Regions from separate parts of the Pseudomonas versuta genome, predicted to be linked through region 1. Evidence: riboswitches for the same ligand, from Rfam matches in the RefSeq annotation. Region 1 holds a riboswitch; the other holds the start of a gene.

Region 1 (7,919 bases):
GTTTTTATGGCTGCCCGCTCAAGCGAGCGCATAGGGCGGATTACAGCCCTCAATCACCGGCGTGACAAATCACTGGTAGCACTCGTACCGATACTATTTTGCACTGCGCAGGCGTTCGCTCAGCACCGGCAGGTTTTGCTCGGTCAAACGCTGCACGGCCAGGCGGCGGTAGTGGGACGGGGTCATGCCTTTAAGTTGCTGAAAGCGACGGTTGAAGTTGGAAATATTGCTGAAACCCGACTCAAAACACACGTCAGTCACCGCTTTTCGCCCATCGGCCAGTAGTTCGCAGGACTTGCTGATACGCAGGCGATTGACGAACTCGATAAAACAGCGCCCCGTGGCTTGCTTGAATACCCTGGAAAAGTAGGTGGGTTTCATGCCCATGTAGTCGGCGACTTCTTCAAGGGTCAGCTCCCGGGCATAGTGGCTGAAGATGTAATCCACGGCGCGGTTGGTACGGTCAATGGTGTGTTCGTCGGCCAGATTGCCTGAGGTGACGCCGGACAACAGTTGATAGTCGTCACAGTCCGCCAGCAGCTGCATCAGAATCAAAAAATGCCCGAGGCGGGTCACTCCGGTGGCACTGGCGATGGTCTGCATCAGCGCCATGGCTCTGCGGATGGTGGCTTTGCAGTGAAATTCAATGCCGTACTGTGCCCGTTCCAGCATCGGCGTGAGGCCCTTGAGCTCGGTAAAGACCGAGGCGGCGCTGCCCAGCAGCTCATCGGTGAAGTTGACCAGCATGTCGCGGGTCGGCACCACTTCATCTTCGGCCACCTGGCTGATCCAGTTGTGGGGCAGGTTGGGGCCGGTGAGGAACAGCGTCTCGGGGTAGAAGTTGCCGATATAGTCGCCTACAAATACTTTGCCGCTGCTGGCCACAATCAGGTGCAGTTCGTACTCCTTGTGGAAATGCCAGCGCACCAGCGGGCAGGGGAAACCATGCTGGCGGTAGATAATCGACAGGCCATTGTGGTCGTCCATCAATTCGTATGAAGGGTCTGTAGCTCTGGCGGGACGTGTCATGGGCTTGGCCGCTGGTAGTCTTGTTATGGGGCTGATCATGCTGCCTTTTGAATATTCCTGCCAGCCGCGGCTCTATTTCCTGCCTGTTCAAGGATAAGACACGATGAAAACACTGTTATTGATCGGCATGGGCTCCGGAGACCCGCAGCAGATCACCGTACAGGCGATTCAGGCCCTGAACCGAACCTCGGTGTTCTTTGTGCTGGACAAGGGTAAAACCACTGACGACCTGGTGCGGCTGCGCCTTGAGATTTGCGAGCGTTATATCCGTGAGCCGGGTTATCGGGTGGTTCAGGTCCGCGATCCGAAGCGCGACAGCACAACCCTGTCTTACACCCAGGGAGTTGAAGACTGGCATGAACAGCGGGCCGAATTGTTTGCGCGGCTGATCGAGGACGAATTGGGGGAGGGCGAGTGCGGGGCTTTTTTGCTCTGGGGCGAGCCGGCCCTGTATGACAGCACCTTGCGCATTCTGGACCGGGTGCGGGCCAATGGCTGCACCGCGTTCGACTATGAGGTGATTCCCGGTATCAGCAGCGTGCAGGCGTTGGTGGCCCGCCATCGAGTGGCGCTCAATGACATTGGTCAGCCGATCCGTATTACGACGGGGCGGCGACTGGTGGCCGAGGACCTGGACAATGTAGTGGTGATGCTCGATGCCCATTGCGCGTTCCAGGCGTTTGTCCATGAGGACCTGGATATTTACTGGGGCGCCTATATCGGTACTGCGGACGAGATCCTGATTGCCGGCAAGCTGGCAGATGTCTGCGAGCAGATCCGGCAAACCCGTGAGCAAGCCAGGTTGCGCAAGGGCTGGATCATGGATACGTATTTGCTGCGCCGGTCAGCGAAACCGCACTGATGCCATCGCGAGCAAGCTCGCTCCTACAGGGGCCGGGTAGGCAGTTAGTGTGTGCGGTTCTTGGCTTCGATCCACTGCGACATGTACTGGGTACTTTTGTGCTGGTGATGACGCAACATTGCCCCGGTGAAGTTGTTGCGCCGGTGCTGTTCAAGCTCCGCGCGGCAGGCTTCGATGCGTTGCACCAGTGCCGGGCCATGGAGGGTGTTCAGGTACCGCGCCTGCAGCAGTGCCCGGCCGTTCTGTTGCGCTTGCTGCCACGCCTGGGGGTTGCGGTACAGCTCGACGGCCGCCTGCGCAATGGCGCTGGCACTCTGTTCTACGGCACCGGCCCACGGCAAGTCGCCGTGCATCCCTTCGGCGCCCACCGGGGTGGTGACGTTAGGCGTGCCGCAGAGCATGGCGTCGGCGATCTTGCCTTTGATTCCGGCGCCAAAGCGCAAAGGTGCCAGGCAGATGCGTGCACTGCTCATCACGGCGAGGGCATCCTCGGCCCAGTTGAGTACGTGAAAACCCTGGGCCGGGTTGTGCAGTGCCGTGGCTTTGGGCGGGGTGTAAGCACCGTAGACATGCAGCTGGGCGGCCGGCAGTTGCTGACGGATCAAGGGCCAGATATGGGTCTTCATCCATAGCACGGCATCCCAGTTCGGCGCATGGCGGAAGTTACCGATGCTCAAGAAATGCTGGCGTTGCTCGTAAGGCACGAACTGTTCGGGGACGCGGTCAACCATCAGCGGGCACCAGTGCAGCAGCGCCTCGGGCACCTGGAATTGCTCCACCAGCAGATCGATTTCGTATTCGGAAATCATCAGGTTCAGGTCGCTGCGATAGATCGCGGCGATTTCCCGTTGGGCCAGATCGGCATCGGCCATGTGCTCAAAGGTGGCACGCTGCGCCGGGGCGAACAGGCTGCTGAAGTCATCCTGCTCCGGGTCTTGCTTGAGCCGTGCCTTCAGTTGCAGATGACGGGCGTCACGCAGGCTTTGCAAGTCGGAGGTTTCCAGGACGCGCAAGGCATTCGGGCAATGTTTCTCGACCCGCCAGCCGAACTGTTCCTCCATCATGAAGCGGTCGAACAGCACTATGTCCGGGGCCAGCTCACTGATGAAGGTGTCGAAACTGCTGTTATTAAGCTCGATTGCGACTTCATCGATGCCCAGCACTGCCAGGTCAGCCTTGTGCTCGCCAACCCCGGCCGGGCTGCTGAAGGTGATCTGCCAGCCTTGCTGCAAAAAACTCTCGATGATTTGCATCATGTGCCCGCCTGCCGCAGAAGAGCGAGGCTCGGGCCACACGTAGCCAATGATCAGGACGTGGGTTGGGCGAGGGGACGACATGGACGGTTCCGTCTGAGGCTGAAAAAAGGCGGCAATTAGAACACAACACTGCACTGCATTGATCATGTGCCGGAGCTGGCTTACCTGCGATCAGGTCGCCATGATTGGTCCTGCACGCCGGGTTGAATCTAGCGCTGACATGCCAGCGCCCACAGGATGACATTGACCTGTTACAAAGCACTGCGTAGCCTTGCGCGTTCGAGGTTCTTCGCTACGCGAAGCTAAGAAGGGAACGCGGTATGCCGCGGCTGCCCCCGCAACTGTAAACGGTCAATGACCTTGCAATGCCACTGCTGGACAAGCGGGAAGGCGCAGGGTCGGCGTCAGCTCAGGCTGGCACCCCGCCGTAAGCCAGGAGACCTGCCTCGTGACAGATTCTTACTTCAACCGGGCGGGGTGATCCGGTGGCGAAGACTGACCGCGCACAGCCTGCGGTCGTCGTCCCGTATGCCCGCCGCTTGCCAAAGGGCATCCGATGAAAACACTGGCCAAAATCCCTGTCACTATCGTTACCGGCTTTCTCGGTTCGGGCAAAACCACGCTGCTGCGGCACATGCTGGATAACGCCCAGGGCCGCCGTATTGCGGTGATCGTCAATGAGTTCGGCGAACTGGGTATCGACGGCGAAATCCTCAAGCAGTGCACCATCGGGTGTACCGAAGAAGAAGCCAACGGCCGCGTTTATGAACTGGCCAATGGCTGCCTGTGCTGCACCGTGCAGGAAGAGTTCTTCCCGGTGATGCGCGAACTGGTCGCCCGTCGCGGCGATATCGACCATATCCTGATTGAAACCTCTGGCCTGGCCCTGCCAAAACCTCTGGTGCAAGCATTCCAGTGGCCGGAAATCCGCAGCGCCTGCACGGTTGATGCAGTGATTACCGTAGTCGACAGCCCGGCTGTGGCTGCCGGTACCTTTGCTGCGTTCCCGGATCAGGTCGACGCCCAGCGCAAACTCGACCCGAATCTGGACCACGAGTCGCCTCTGCACGAGCTGTTTGCTGACCAGTTGGCCAGCGCCGATCTGGTGATCCTCAACAAGGCCGACCTGATCAGCCCTGAAGATCTGGCCCGGGTGCGTGCCGAAGTCGCTGAAGAGTTGCCACCTGCGGTGAAAGTCATCGAAGCCAGCAGCGGCCGCTTGCCTCTGGATGTGTTGCTGGGCCTGGGTGCCGGCTCCGAGGATCATATCGATGGCCGTCACAGCCACCACGATCACCACCACGACGGTGATGATGACCACGATGATCATGACCACGATGCCTTCGATTCGATTTCCATCGAGCTGCCTGAAGGCGAAGAACGCGTATTGATGGAGGCCCTGACTCAACTGGTGGTCCAGCACGGCATTCTGCGGGTCAAAGGCTTTGCGGCTATCCCGGGCAAGCCGATGCGTTTGCTGATTCAGGGCGTGGGTACACGTTTTGACAAGCACTTCGACCGTGCCTGGGGCCGCGACGAAACTCGCAGCACCCGGCTGGTGCTGATTGGCCAGGATCTGGACGCGGCACTGCTCGAGTCCACTCTGCGTACAGCGTTGAGCGCTTAAACCATGCATTTGCTCAGGACCCAGCCTGGTGGCTTTGTATCGGACGACAACATTGCCGACCTTGGCCAGACCCCCGCCGAGCTGGTGATCCTGTGCAGCGGTGATTCAAGCCTGGCACTGCTGGCGCAAGCCGCGCAGCAGCTGCCTGAAAATTATCCTGGCCTGCGTCTGGCAAACCCGATGCAGGTACAGAACCACGGCTCGGTCGACCTGTATTTCGATCAAGTGCTGCAACACGCCAAAGTGATCCTGCTGTCATTGCACGGCGGGATCGGTTACTGGCGCTACGGCATTGAACGCTTGATGCAACTGGCCGAACGTGGCGTCACCCTGATTCTGGTGCCGGGCGATGATCGCCCCGACCCTGAACTCAGCGCGCTGAGCACAGTGGCTGCCAGTGAGGGTGAGCGTCTGTGGCATTTTCTGCGCCAGGGCGGTTTGCATAATGCCTTGCAGCTCTATCGTTGCCTGGCCGCCCAGTGGCTGGGCCGCGATTACACGTGGGAGCCGCCGCGAACCTTGCCCCGCACCGCCATCTATCACCCGGCGCACGCCAGCCCTGAACTCAAGGACTGGCAGGCCGACTGGCAACCCGGATATCCGGTGGCGGCGCTGCTGTTCTACCGCTCGCACTTGCAGGCAGCCAATACCGCGTTCGTCGATGTGTTTTGCCAGCGTATGCAGGCCGCGGGCCTCAATCCCTTGCCGATTGCCGTGGCCAGCCTCAAGGAGCCGGGGTGCCTGGCGAACGTTGAGGACTGGCTGGATGAGGTCGACGCCGCCGTCATTCTCAACACCACCGGTTTTGCTCAGTCGAGCCCCGAAGCGCCGCACCTGCGACCGTTTCGGCGCAATATCCCGGTCATTCAGGCCATTTGCGCCCAGGACAACGAGCCCGGCTGGCGCGACAGCGAACAGGGCCTTGGCCCGCGAGATCTGGCGATGCACATTGCCCTGCCGGAACTGGACGGGCGGATTATCAGTCGACCGATCAGTTTTAAAGACCTGGCCTGGCGCAGTGAGCGCAGCCAGTCGGACGTGGTGTGTTATCGGGCGCAACCGCAACGGATGGACTTTGTCGCAGAACTGGCGCGGCGCTGGGTCGAACTGGCCCGGGTGCCGAACCCGCAAAAGCGTATAGCGCTGATTCTGGCTAACTATCCGACTCGCGACGGTCGCATCGGCAATGGCGTGGGGCTGGATACGCCGGCCGCCGCGCTGAATATCCTGCGGGCTTTGCAGGCCCGGAGTTACCCGCTGGATTGCCGGTTGCCCGAGAGCGGCACTGCGCTGATTCAGGACTTGCTCGGCGGGGTCAGCAATGACCTCGACAGTCGGGACCTGCGCCCCTGCATGCAAAGCCTGGCGCTGGATGAGTACTGGACGATGTTCAATCGCTTGCCCGAGGCCAATCGCCAGGCCGTGATTGAGCGTTGGGGCATGCCAGAGACCGATCCAATGTTCCGTAGCGGGCGGCTGATGGTCGCGGGTCTGCGTTTTGGTCTGACGTTTGTCGGGATTCAACCAGCCCGCGGCTATCAGGTGGATGCCAGCGCGGTGTATCACGACCCCGATCTGGTACCGCCCCACGGCTATCTGGCGTTCTACTTCTGGCTGCGTAACGCCTATGGCGCCCATGCGGTGGTGCATGTGGGCAAGCATGGCAACCTGGAGTGGTTGCCGGGCAAAGGCGTGGGCCTGTCGGAGCAATGCTGGCCGGACGCAATTCTTGGCCCGATGCCCAACGTCTACCCGTTTATCGTCAATGATCCGGGCGAGGGCGCCCAGGCCAAGCGCCGGACTCAGGCGGTGATCATCGATCACTTGATGCCGCCGCTGACCCGGGCTGAAACCTATGGTCCTTTGCGCGACCTGGAGCTGCTGGCCGACGAGTACTACGAAGCGCAGCTGCTTGACCCGCGTCGGGCCCGTGAATTACAGCGCGACATTCTCAAGCTGGTACGCGATACCCGGATCGACCGCGAGTTGCAGCTGGACGAAAAGCTCGACAGCGATGCCGATGCGGCTATCTGGCTGCCACGCCTGGATACCTATCTGTGCGATCTCAAGGAATCACAGATCCGCGACGGTTTGCATATCTTCGGTGAGTCGCCCGCTGGCCGTTTGCGTATCGACACGCTGCTGGCCTTGCTGCGCATCCCCCGTGGCGACGGTCGCGGGGCGCAATCCAGTGTGCTGCGGGCGCTGGCCAAAGCCTTTGAGTTGGCATTTGACCCGCTGGACTGCGCGCTGGCCGAACCCTGGACCGCACGCCAGCCAGCAGCTTTGCAGGCAGTCAGTGATGCTCTGTGGCGAACCGCGGGGGATACCCGTGAGCGCCTTGAGTTGTACGCAGCGCAGCTGATTGAGCAGGCATTGGCGGGCACTGTGCAATTGCCCGAAACCGCGCAATGGCAGGAAGTACGCGATATTTTCCAGGCCTTGCTGGAAGTGGTGGCGCCGCGGCTGGATGCCTGCGGCCCGGCCGAGATGCAAGGGTTGCTGGATGCCCTCAGTGGCCGTTTTGTACCGGCTGGGCCCAGCGGCGCACCGAGCCGGGGGCGGCTTGATGTCTTGCCCACCGGGCGCAATTTCTTTTCCGTGGATGTGCGTAATCTGCCGACCACCACGGCCTGGCGGATTGGTTTTCAGTCGGCCAGCCTGATTCTTGAGCGTCACTTGCAGGACCACGGCGATCACTTGCGCCAGTTGGGGCTGTCCGTCTGGGGGACCGCAACCATGCGTACCGGCGGTGACGATATCGCCCAGGCCATGGCCCTGATGGGCGTGCGGCCGGTGTGGGCCACCGGCAGTCAGCGGGTGGATGATTTCGAAATCCTGCCGGTCAGCCTGCTGGACCGGCCGCGGGTCGACGTGACCTTGCGCGTGTCAGGGTTCTTTCGCGATGCCTTTGCCAATCTGATTCGCCTGTTCGATGCGGCCGTGCAAGCCGTGGCCGCACTGGACGAGCCGGATGATCTCAACCCGCTGGCCGCCAGAGTCCGCACTGAACGCCAACAGCTGGAGCAGCAAGGGCTGGCCCCTGAACTGGCGGCGCGGCAAGCGGGCTGGCGGATCTTCGGCGCCAAGCCGGGGGCTTATGGCGCCGGTGTGCAAAACGCCATTGACGGTCGTTTGTGGCAGA
Region 2 (7,919 bases), 1.3 Mb from region 1:
GGATAAAAGCGCTCGACCGGGCCCAGACACAACACGGCCAGCGGCTTGGCACCAGCGGGTAAACCCAGCAGGTCAGCCAGCGCCAAAGGATCAAACAGCGACACCCAGCCCATGCCCAGCCCCTCGACCCTGGCGGCCAGCCACAGGTTTTGGATCGCACACGACAACGATGCCATGTCCATTTCCGGCAGCGTCCGGCGACCGAAGATGTGCTTCTCGCGATCGTCCATCAACGCGGCCACCAACACCTCGGCACAATCGTTGATGCCCTCGACCTTGAGGGTCATGAATTCATCGGAACGCTCACCCAGCGCTTGAGCGGTGCGCACCCGCTCCTCTTCGACCAGAGCCTGGACCTTGCCGCGCAACTGGCGGTCGCTGATGCGGATAAACCGCCAGGGTTGCATCAGGCCCACACTGGGCGCCTGATGCGCGGCTTCAAGCAGACGTGATAACAGTTGAGGAGCCACCGTGCCACCGCTGAAGTGACGCATATCGCGTCGCTCGGCTATGGCTCGATAAACAGCAGCTCGCTCATCAGGACTAAATGCGTTGTCGCTCATGGCACCTTCACGGCACAGGGCGCGAACAACGCGGCAATGGCCTGGGGATTGGACGGAAAGTAAAAGTGCACATAAGACGCGGTCATCCGCCCGTCGCGATACACCGCTTCAGCGCCACGCCCGCCATTGGGGCTCAGCCCCCGGGCGATCGGTACAAGGTCGGTGGTGGTCAGCGAGTGATGATAGGTGTGACCGCGCAGCAAGCCTTCGGGCATCTCGACAGCCTGTAGCGCCAGCGCTGCCAGACGCTTTTGCATGGTTGCTTCACCGGCCAGCAGCCCCACCAGCTCGGCACGTTGGCCTTCAACGTCGGTCAGGGCATCCAGCAAATAGAGCATCCCGCCACACTCGGCGAGCAATGGCTTGCCCGCCCCGTGGTGCGCGCGAATAGCCTCCAGCATCGGCGTATTGCGCGACAACTCAAGGTGATGCAGTTCAGGGTAACCGCCCGGCAAATACAGACTGTCGACCTCGGGCAAGCGCTCATCGTGAATCGGCGAGAAGAACAGCAGTTCGGCGCCCATGTCACGCAACAGCGCCAGGCTCGCGCCATAGGTGAAGGCGAAAGCCTCATCGCGCGCCACGGCAATGCGCACCCCGGCCAATAACGGCTCGGCTGTTACCAGCTGCGGTGCAGCGAACGCCACCGCCGGTGGCAGCGCTACCTCACAGGTGCTGGCCAGGGCATCGGCCGCCGCATCAAGGCGCGCATCCAGATCATTCAACTCGCTGGCCTGGACCAGGCCCAGATGCCGACTTGGCAGTTCGATGGCGGTTTCACGAGACAGTGCGCCGTACCAGCGCAAGCCTTCAGTCAGGCTCCCCTCCAACAACTGCGCATGGCGCACGGTGCCGACACGGTTGGCCAGCACGCCGGCAAACGGCAAGTCCGGCTGATAGCGCGCCAGGCCCAGTGCCAGCGCGCCAAAGGTCTGGGCCATGGCAGTGCCATCGATCACGCCCAACACCGGCACGCCAAAATGACGTGCCAGATCAGCGCTGGACGGCGTACCGTCGAACAGACCCATGACCCCTTCAATCAGAATCAGGTCCGCTTCCCCTGCGGCTTCCCACAGCAAGCGGCGACTTTCATCGGCGCCCACCATCCACAAATCCACCTGATATACCGGCGCTCCGCTGGCGCGCTCGAGGATCATGGGATCGAGAAAATCCGGACCACACTTGAATACCCGTACCTTGCGCCCTTGATTGCGATGCAATCGGGCCAGGGCGGCGGTGACGGTGGTCTTGCCCTGGCCCGAGGCCGGTGCGGCGATCAATACCGCCGGGCAATGACGCGACTCTCTCATGCTTGAACACTCACAATTCGATGCCTTTCTGGGCTTTGATACCGGACTGGAAGGCGTGTTTGATCACACCCATTTCAGTCACCGTATCGGCCAGGTCTATCAGTTCGGGTTTAGCGCCGCGTCCGGTGACCAGTACATGCTGCATCGGCGGGCGGGCTTGCAGATCGCTCAGCACTTGCTCCAGGTCGAGATAGCCGTGCTTGAGCGCGATATTCAGTTCATCCAGCACCACCAGACCGATGGACGGGTCGCGCAGCATCTCGCGGGACACTTCCCATGCGGCCTCGGCAGCGGCGATATCACGCTGGCGGTCCTGGGTTTCCCAGGTAAAGCCTTCGCCCATTACGTGGTAGCGCACTTGCTCAGGGAAACGGCGGAAGAAAATCTCTTCGCCGGTGCTGTTGCGACCCTTGATAAACTGCACCACGCCGCACTGCATGCCGTGGCCCATGGCCCGTGCCAGCATGCCAAAGGCCGAACTGCTTTTGCCTTTGCCGTTGCCGGTCAGTACCAGCAGCAACCCACATTCGTTAGGGGCGCTGGCAATGCGCTCATCCATAACGGCTTTTTTGCGCAGCATGCGCGCCTGATGACGTTCGTCGCGTTCGGGGGATTCGTTCATGGCAGCTCTCCGTTGGGGCTCAATCATGCAAACGGGAGGCGGGGGACATTGCAACAAAAAGCACACCATCGCCCGCCGCGAGGTGTTGGATGGATCAGGCCGGTCTCCGGGCTCACAAGCGGGATACTCCTGAACAGAGCAACCCTGACCACGCGCCTTCCCGTGTGCAAACACAGTGACATTGAGCGCAGTTTTTACTCATTTACCGTTGCGGGGGCAGCGCCGGGATCAAAGCGGTTGTGTGGATCAAACACGCCCTCACCGGCTTCCCTGTTTCACCCTGTCGACCTGTGGCCACAGAGCACCTGAAACAAGCCGCGAAGGTTAGAGGGTTGGGGGTGGAGCGTCAATTAAAGCTGGCTGCAGCGACTTGAACCTTTGAGCAGCTACGCTCCTCTATGACTAACAAGCCCAAGAACCAATGGAGATTTTCATGCTCAAGCGCCAGCACGCTGTTGTCATCATACTTGCAGCAGGATTGGCCGCCTGCGGCGAGAGCTCGACCCTGCAAGTGGTCGATGGCACCGGCCCTTCGCCAAAACTGCCGGAGCCGAACAAGACGCTGATTCCGACGGTCAACATCGCGCCAGCCATAGGCTGGGCCGAGGGCGCCACCCCGACTGCTGCCCAGGGCCTGAAAGTTACCGCCTTCGCCGAAGGCCTCGACCATCCACGCTGGCTCTACGTATTACCTAACGGTGATGTGCTGGTGGCAGAAACCAATGCACCGCCCAAGCCGGATGACAGCAAAGGTATCCGTGGCTGGGTGATGGAGAAAGTCATGGGCCGGGCCGGTGCCGCTGTCCCGAGCGCCAACCGGATCACGCTGCTGCGCGACAGCAACCATGACGGTGTGGCGGACACTCGCACAGTGTTCATCGACAACCTTAACTCCCCGTTCGGCATGACCCTGGTGGGTAATGATCTGTATGTCGCTGACGCCGACAAGCTACTGCGTTTCCCGTATAAAGCCGCAGAGCAATCCATCACCGCCCAGCCGGTCAAAGTCGTCGATCTGCCCGGCGGCCCGTTGAACCATCACTGGACTAAGAACGTCATCGCCAGCCGCGACGGCAAAAAACTGTATGTGAGCGTGGGTTCCAACAGCAACGTGGGTGAGAACGGCCTGGACAAGGAAGAAGGTCGCGCCGCGATCTGGGAAGTGGACCCTGCTACCGGCAGTCACCGCATCTTCGCCTCAGGCTTGCGCAACCCCAACGGCATGGACTGGGAGCCCGTGACCGGCAAACTCTGGACCGCGGTTAACGAGCGCGACGAAATCGGCAGCGATCTGGTGCCTGACTACATCACTTCGGTACAGGATGGCGGCTTTTATGGCTGGCCTTACAGCTACTACGGGCAACACGTGGATGCACGGGTCAACCCGCAAAACCCGGAGCTGGTGGCCAAAGCCATTGCACCGGACTATGCCGTAGGTCCGCATACAGCCTCACTGGGGCTCAGCTTTGCTGAAGGCAGCAAACTGCCCGGATTTACGCAAGGCGCATTTATTGGCCAGCACGGATCCTGGAACCGTAAACCCCACAGTGGTTATAAAGTGATCTTCGTACCGTTCGCTGATGGCAAACCCAAAGGCCTGCCGGTGGACGTGCTGACCGGTTTTCTCAATGCCGATGAAAAAGCCATGGGCCGTCCGGTGGGAGTCGTGATTGATAAACAGGGGGATCTGCTGGTAGCAGATGATGTCGGCAACAAGATCTGGCGCGTGTCAGGGAAATAAAACAGCAGGAGCGGGGTTGCTGGCAAGCAAGCTCGCTCCTGCAGGTTCGGCTTTCGATTACGGGTTGTGCGCCAGATGCTGCTCAGTCGGCAGTACGCGCTTGGCGTTCAGATAAGCTTTCTGCCAGTAGGCTTTGTTCAGACTGTCCAGCTTGACCGTGCCGCCCGTTGCAGGCGCATGCACAAAGCGGCCCTCCCCCACATAAATCCCCGCATGACTGACCTGCGAACCACCACTGGTGGCAAAAAATAGCAGGTCACCGGTTTGCAACTTGTCTTTGCCCACACTCTGCGCCCGCATCACGATCATCTCGCGGGTGGTGCGCGGCAAAGAAATTCCGGCGGCGTCGTTGTAGACGTACTTGATCAATCCACTGCAATCAAAACCTGAGTCCGGGGTATTACCGCCCCAGCGATAGGGCGTGCCCACCAGACCCAAGGCGCGAAACAGTACATCCGCGGCAATCGGCGAAGTGTCTTCAGGGGTGTTGGAGAATACGACCTGCTTTTGAACCACGGGGGGTGGCGGTGTGTGGCTGGCACAGGCACCAAGCAGTGATGCTAAGGTCAAAAGGGCAACGCGGGCCATGGTCGACATAAACAGAATGTTCCTGATTCTGGATACGGCTACTGTGGCCGCGAAACCCAAAGCCGCGAGAGGGGACACCTTCGCGGCTTCAGGAATTTAACTATGCGACCGAATTCTAGACCTTAGATGCCAAACTTCAAGTAAGACTTTAACTTTACTTGCGCGCAACTACGCTTGAAGGCGCCATCGCCAATGCACGCTTGGCTTCAATAAAGGTCTTGTTCCAGTAGGTATCGCCCAGGCTATCTATCCGGACCCCACCGCTGCGGCGGCTGCTGGAGTGGATAAACTGGTCATCGCCCAGGTAAATCCCGGCATGGCTGACCCGGCCACGACCATTGGTGCTGAAGAACAGCAAATCACCCGGCTTAAGGTTATTTCGTGCGACCAGCGGTGCATTTACGTTGATCATTTCGCGGGTAGAACGCGGCAATTGCATGCCCGCTTCTTCCTTGAACAGGTATCCGATGAACCCGCTGCAATCAAAGCCCGCCTCAGAGGTGCCGCCAAAACGGTAACGGGTACCGATCAAGGACATGCCACGCTCAAGAATGCTGTCAGCCAGGGCTGGCAATTCGTAAGGTTTGTTGTTGGCAGAGAACTGGGCCAGTTCTTTTTCAGTCGCCAGTTCTTCCTGATAAATAGCGGAAGACCGGGATGAAGATGACTTTTGAACCTGCTGATCGACAACTTGCTGTGACACTGGCGTGTGAGCAGCGCAGCCAAACAACAGGGTAACGAGTGCGAGAGGCACGAGGGGTGCGAAGCGCTTTAGCATGGGCACGACCGTGGCTTGTAAGAAAAGTAGCCGAGACTATGCCTTCTATGATCCTCATTTGCAAATTCAATCGATCCAAATGTGACTTGGTGGTTTTGTCATGACATCTAAGGCTTTACACCCCTGACAATCGATTTTGCGCGTACAGCCCCTGTACGGCGCGGTTTTCTGGCGCCTGAAAGTTGTCTAAACACCCTGAAACAGCGAAAAAACTGCAGGGGCCGTGTTACCAGCCGAGGGTTTCTTTCAAGAAGGGAATGGTCAGCTTGCGTTGCGCTTGCAAAGACGCCTGATCGAGCCGCTCGAGCAGATCGAACAGGGCGCTCATGCTGCGGGTGCCTCGAGTGAGGATAAAATGCCCCACTTCATCCGTCAGGTGCAGCCCCCGGCGCGATGCACGCAATTGCAAGGCGCGCAACTTGTCTTCGTCAGATAAAGGGCGCATCTGGAAAACCAGAGCCATGGTGAGACGTGATTTGAGGTCGGCCAGCTTGATCGGCAATTCACGGGGTGACGCCGAAGCAGCGATCAACAGGCGGCGCCCGCTGTCACGCAGACGATTGAACAGGTGAAACAGCGCTTCTTCCCAGTCGGCACGCCCGGCCACCGCCTGCAAGTCATCCAGGCACACCAGCTCGTACTGTTCAAGGTTGTCGAGGATTTCAATGCCGCGATCCTGCAGCTCGGCCAGCGGCAGATACACGGCCGGCTCACCCATCTGTTCAAAGCGCAGGCAGGCCGCCTGTAGCAAGTGCGTACGGCCTACGCCCTGCTTGCCCCAAAGATAGATCAGACTTTCTGTCCAGCCGGCGTCGGCTTCGCACAGACGTTCGACATAGCCTAGTGCAGCGGCATTGGCGCCTGGATAGTAGTTTATGAAGGTAGCGTCATCACGCAGACGCACACCTAGGGGCAGCTGAATCGGTTTCATGCTGACTGAACAGTTCAAACGAACCGTTAGTGGCCTCTGTGTAAAGTTTGCAAAGTTTATACCCGTGTAGCCGGGCGCACAATGTAACAGACCACGAACAAAATCAAAGGTTTGCGTTAACGTACTGGATTGCATGAGCTTTTTCTTGAGGGCAGGCAAATTGACGTGCCGATAAAAAAGGCCGGCCCATCGCAAAATGAGCCAGCCTCTCTCAGACCCTCGTACCGTTACAACTGGGGGTCTTCATCGCCTTTATAGACTTGCGAGTCCTTGTACATCTCGTGCATGTGGCGCACCAGCACCATGATTACGGCAGCTATCGGCAACGCCAGCAGGACCCCGGTAAAACCAAACAATTCACCACCCGCCAGAATTGCAAAGATCACCGCCACCGGATGCAGACCGATTCGGTCCCCCACCAATAATGGTGTGAGCACCATGCCTTCCAGCGCCTGTCCGACCATGAATACCGCAACAATGCCGAGCATCGGATACAGGTCGCCGCCAAACTGGAACAGGCCCGCAGTCAGGGCCGCGCCGATCCCGATGATAAAGCCCATGTAGGGCACGATGGCTGCCAAACCGGCCATCAGCCCGATCAACAGACCCAGCTCCAGACCGACCAGCATCAGCCCCGCCGAGTAAATCACCCCCAGCGCGAGCATCACCAGCAACTGACCACGCACAAACGCACCAAGCACGTCGTGGCACTCTTTGGCCAGCGAGACGATCCGCTCTTCACGATCACGTGGCAGCAAACTGCGGATTTTGGCCAGCATGATGTCCCAGTCGCGCAGCAGATAAAACGCCACCACCGGGATCAGTACCAGATTGGCCAGAAACCCCACCAGCGCCAGACTTGAAGCAGTCGCCTGCGACAGCACTACCCCGACAATGTCGCCTGCCTGCCCCATGTGCTCGGTGATCGCCGCCTTGATCTTGTCAAAATTCCAGAAACCGTCACCCAGGCCGAATTTGGTTTGTACCCACGGCATGGCCGTGTGTTGCAACCAGTCCAGTACCTGGGGTGCCAATTGATAAAGTTTCATCAACTGCTTTGCCAGCAACGGCACCAACACCAGAAGTAACGTCATCAAAATGACGGTGAATACCGCGAAAACCGTTACCACACCCCAGGTTCTTGAAAAGCCGAATTTTTCCAGGCGATCAACAATAGGGTCGAACATGTAGGCCAGGACAATCGCGACCAGGAACGGCGTGAGTATTGGATGCAAAAAGTACACGAACAAAGCCGCTGCTACCGCAACGCCCCACCACACCCATTGCCGCGAATCTGCCATGAACTGCCCATCCTTTTATATAGAAGAGAAAAACCTACCAGCGAAAGTGTAGTTGCGCGCCCGATGCAGCAGTTGCGCCAGGCGC

What was found. A riboswitch is a leader RNA that binds a small molecule or an ion and turns the genes downstream of it on or off. The one in region 1 is predicted to bind cobalamin.
Region 2: another riboswitch for cobalamin. It lies ahead of cobO (cob(I)yrinic acid a,c-diamide adenosyltransferase); the one in region 1 lies ahead of cobW (cobalamin biosynthesis protein CobW).

What each region holds. Positions count from the first base shown of each region.
Region 1 covers NZ_CP012676.1:1,893,532-1,901,450, forward strand. The annotation lists gene AOC04_RS08450 (AraC family transcriptional regulator) at 94-1,029, opposite strand; gene cobF (precorrin-6A synthase (deacetylating)) at 1,133-1,891, shown strand; gene AOC04_RS08460 (glycosyltransferase) at 1,936-3,228, opposite strand; cobalamin riboswitch at 3,413-3,610, shown strand; gene cobW (cobalamin biosynthesis protein CobW) at 3,704-4,774, shown strand; gene cobN (cobaltochelatase subunit CobN) at 4,778-7,919, shown strand, end outside.
Region 2 covers NZ_CP012676.1:563,508-571,426, reverse strand. The annotation lists gene bluB (5,6-dimethylbenzimidazole synthase) at 1-563, opposite strand, end outside; gene AOC04_RS02665 (cobyrinate a,c-diamide synthase) at 560-1,873, opposite strand; gene cobO (cob(I)yrinic acid a,c-diamide adenosyltransferase) at 1,884-2,495, opposite strand; cobalamin riboswitch at 2,576-2,819, opposite strand; gene AOC04_RS02655 (PQQ-dependent sugar dehydrogenase) at 2,929-4,236, shown strand; gene AOC04_RS02650 (C40 family peptidase) at 4,294-4,833, opposite strand; gene AOC04_RS02645 (C40 family peptidase) at 4,979-5,602, opposite strand; gene hda (DnaA regulatory inactivator Hda) at 5,829-6,533, opposite strand; gene AOC04_RS02635 (AI-2E family transporter) at 6,761-7,834, opposite strand; gene AOC04_RS02630 (DUF2066 domain-containing protein) at 7,869-7,919, opposite strand, start outside.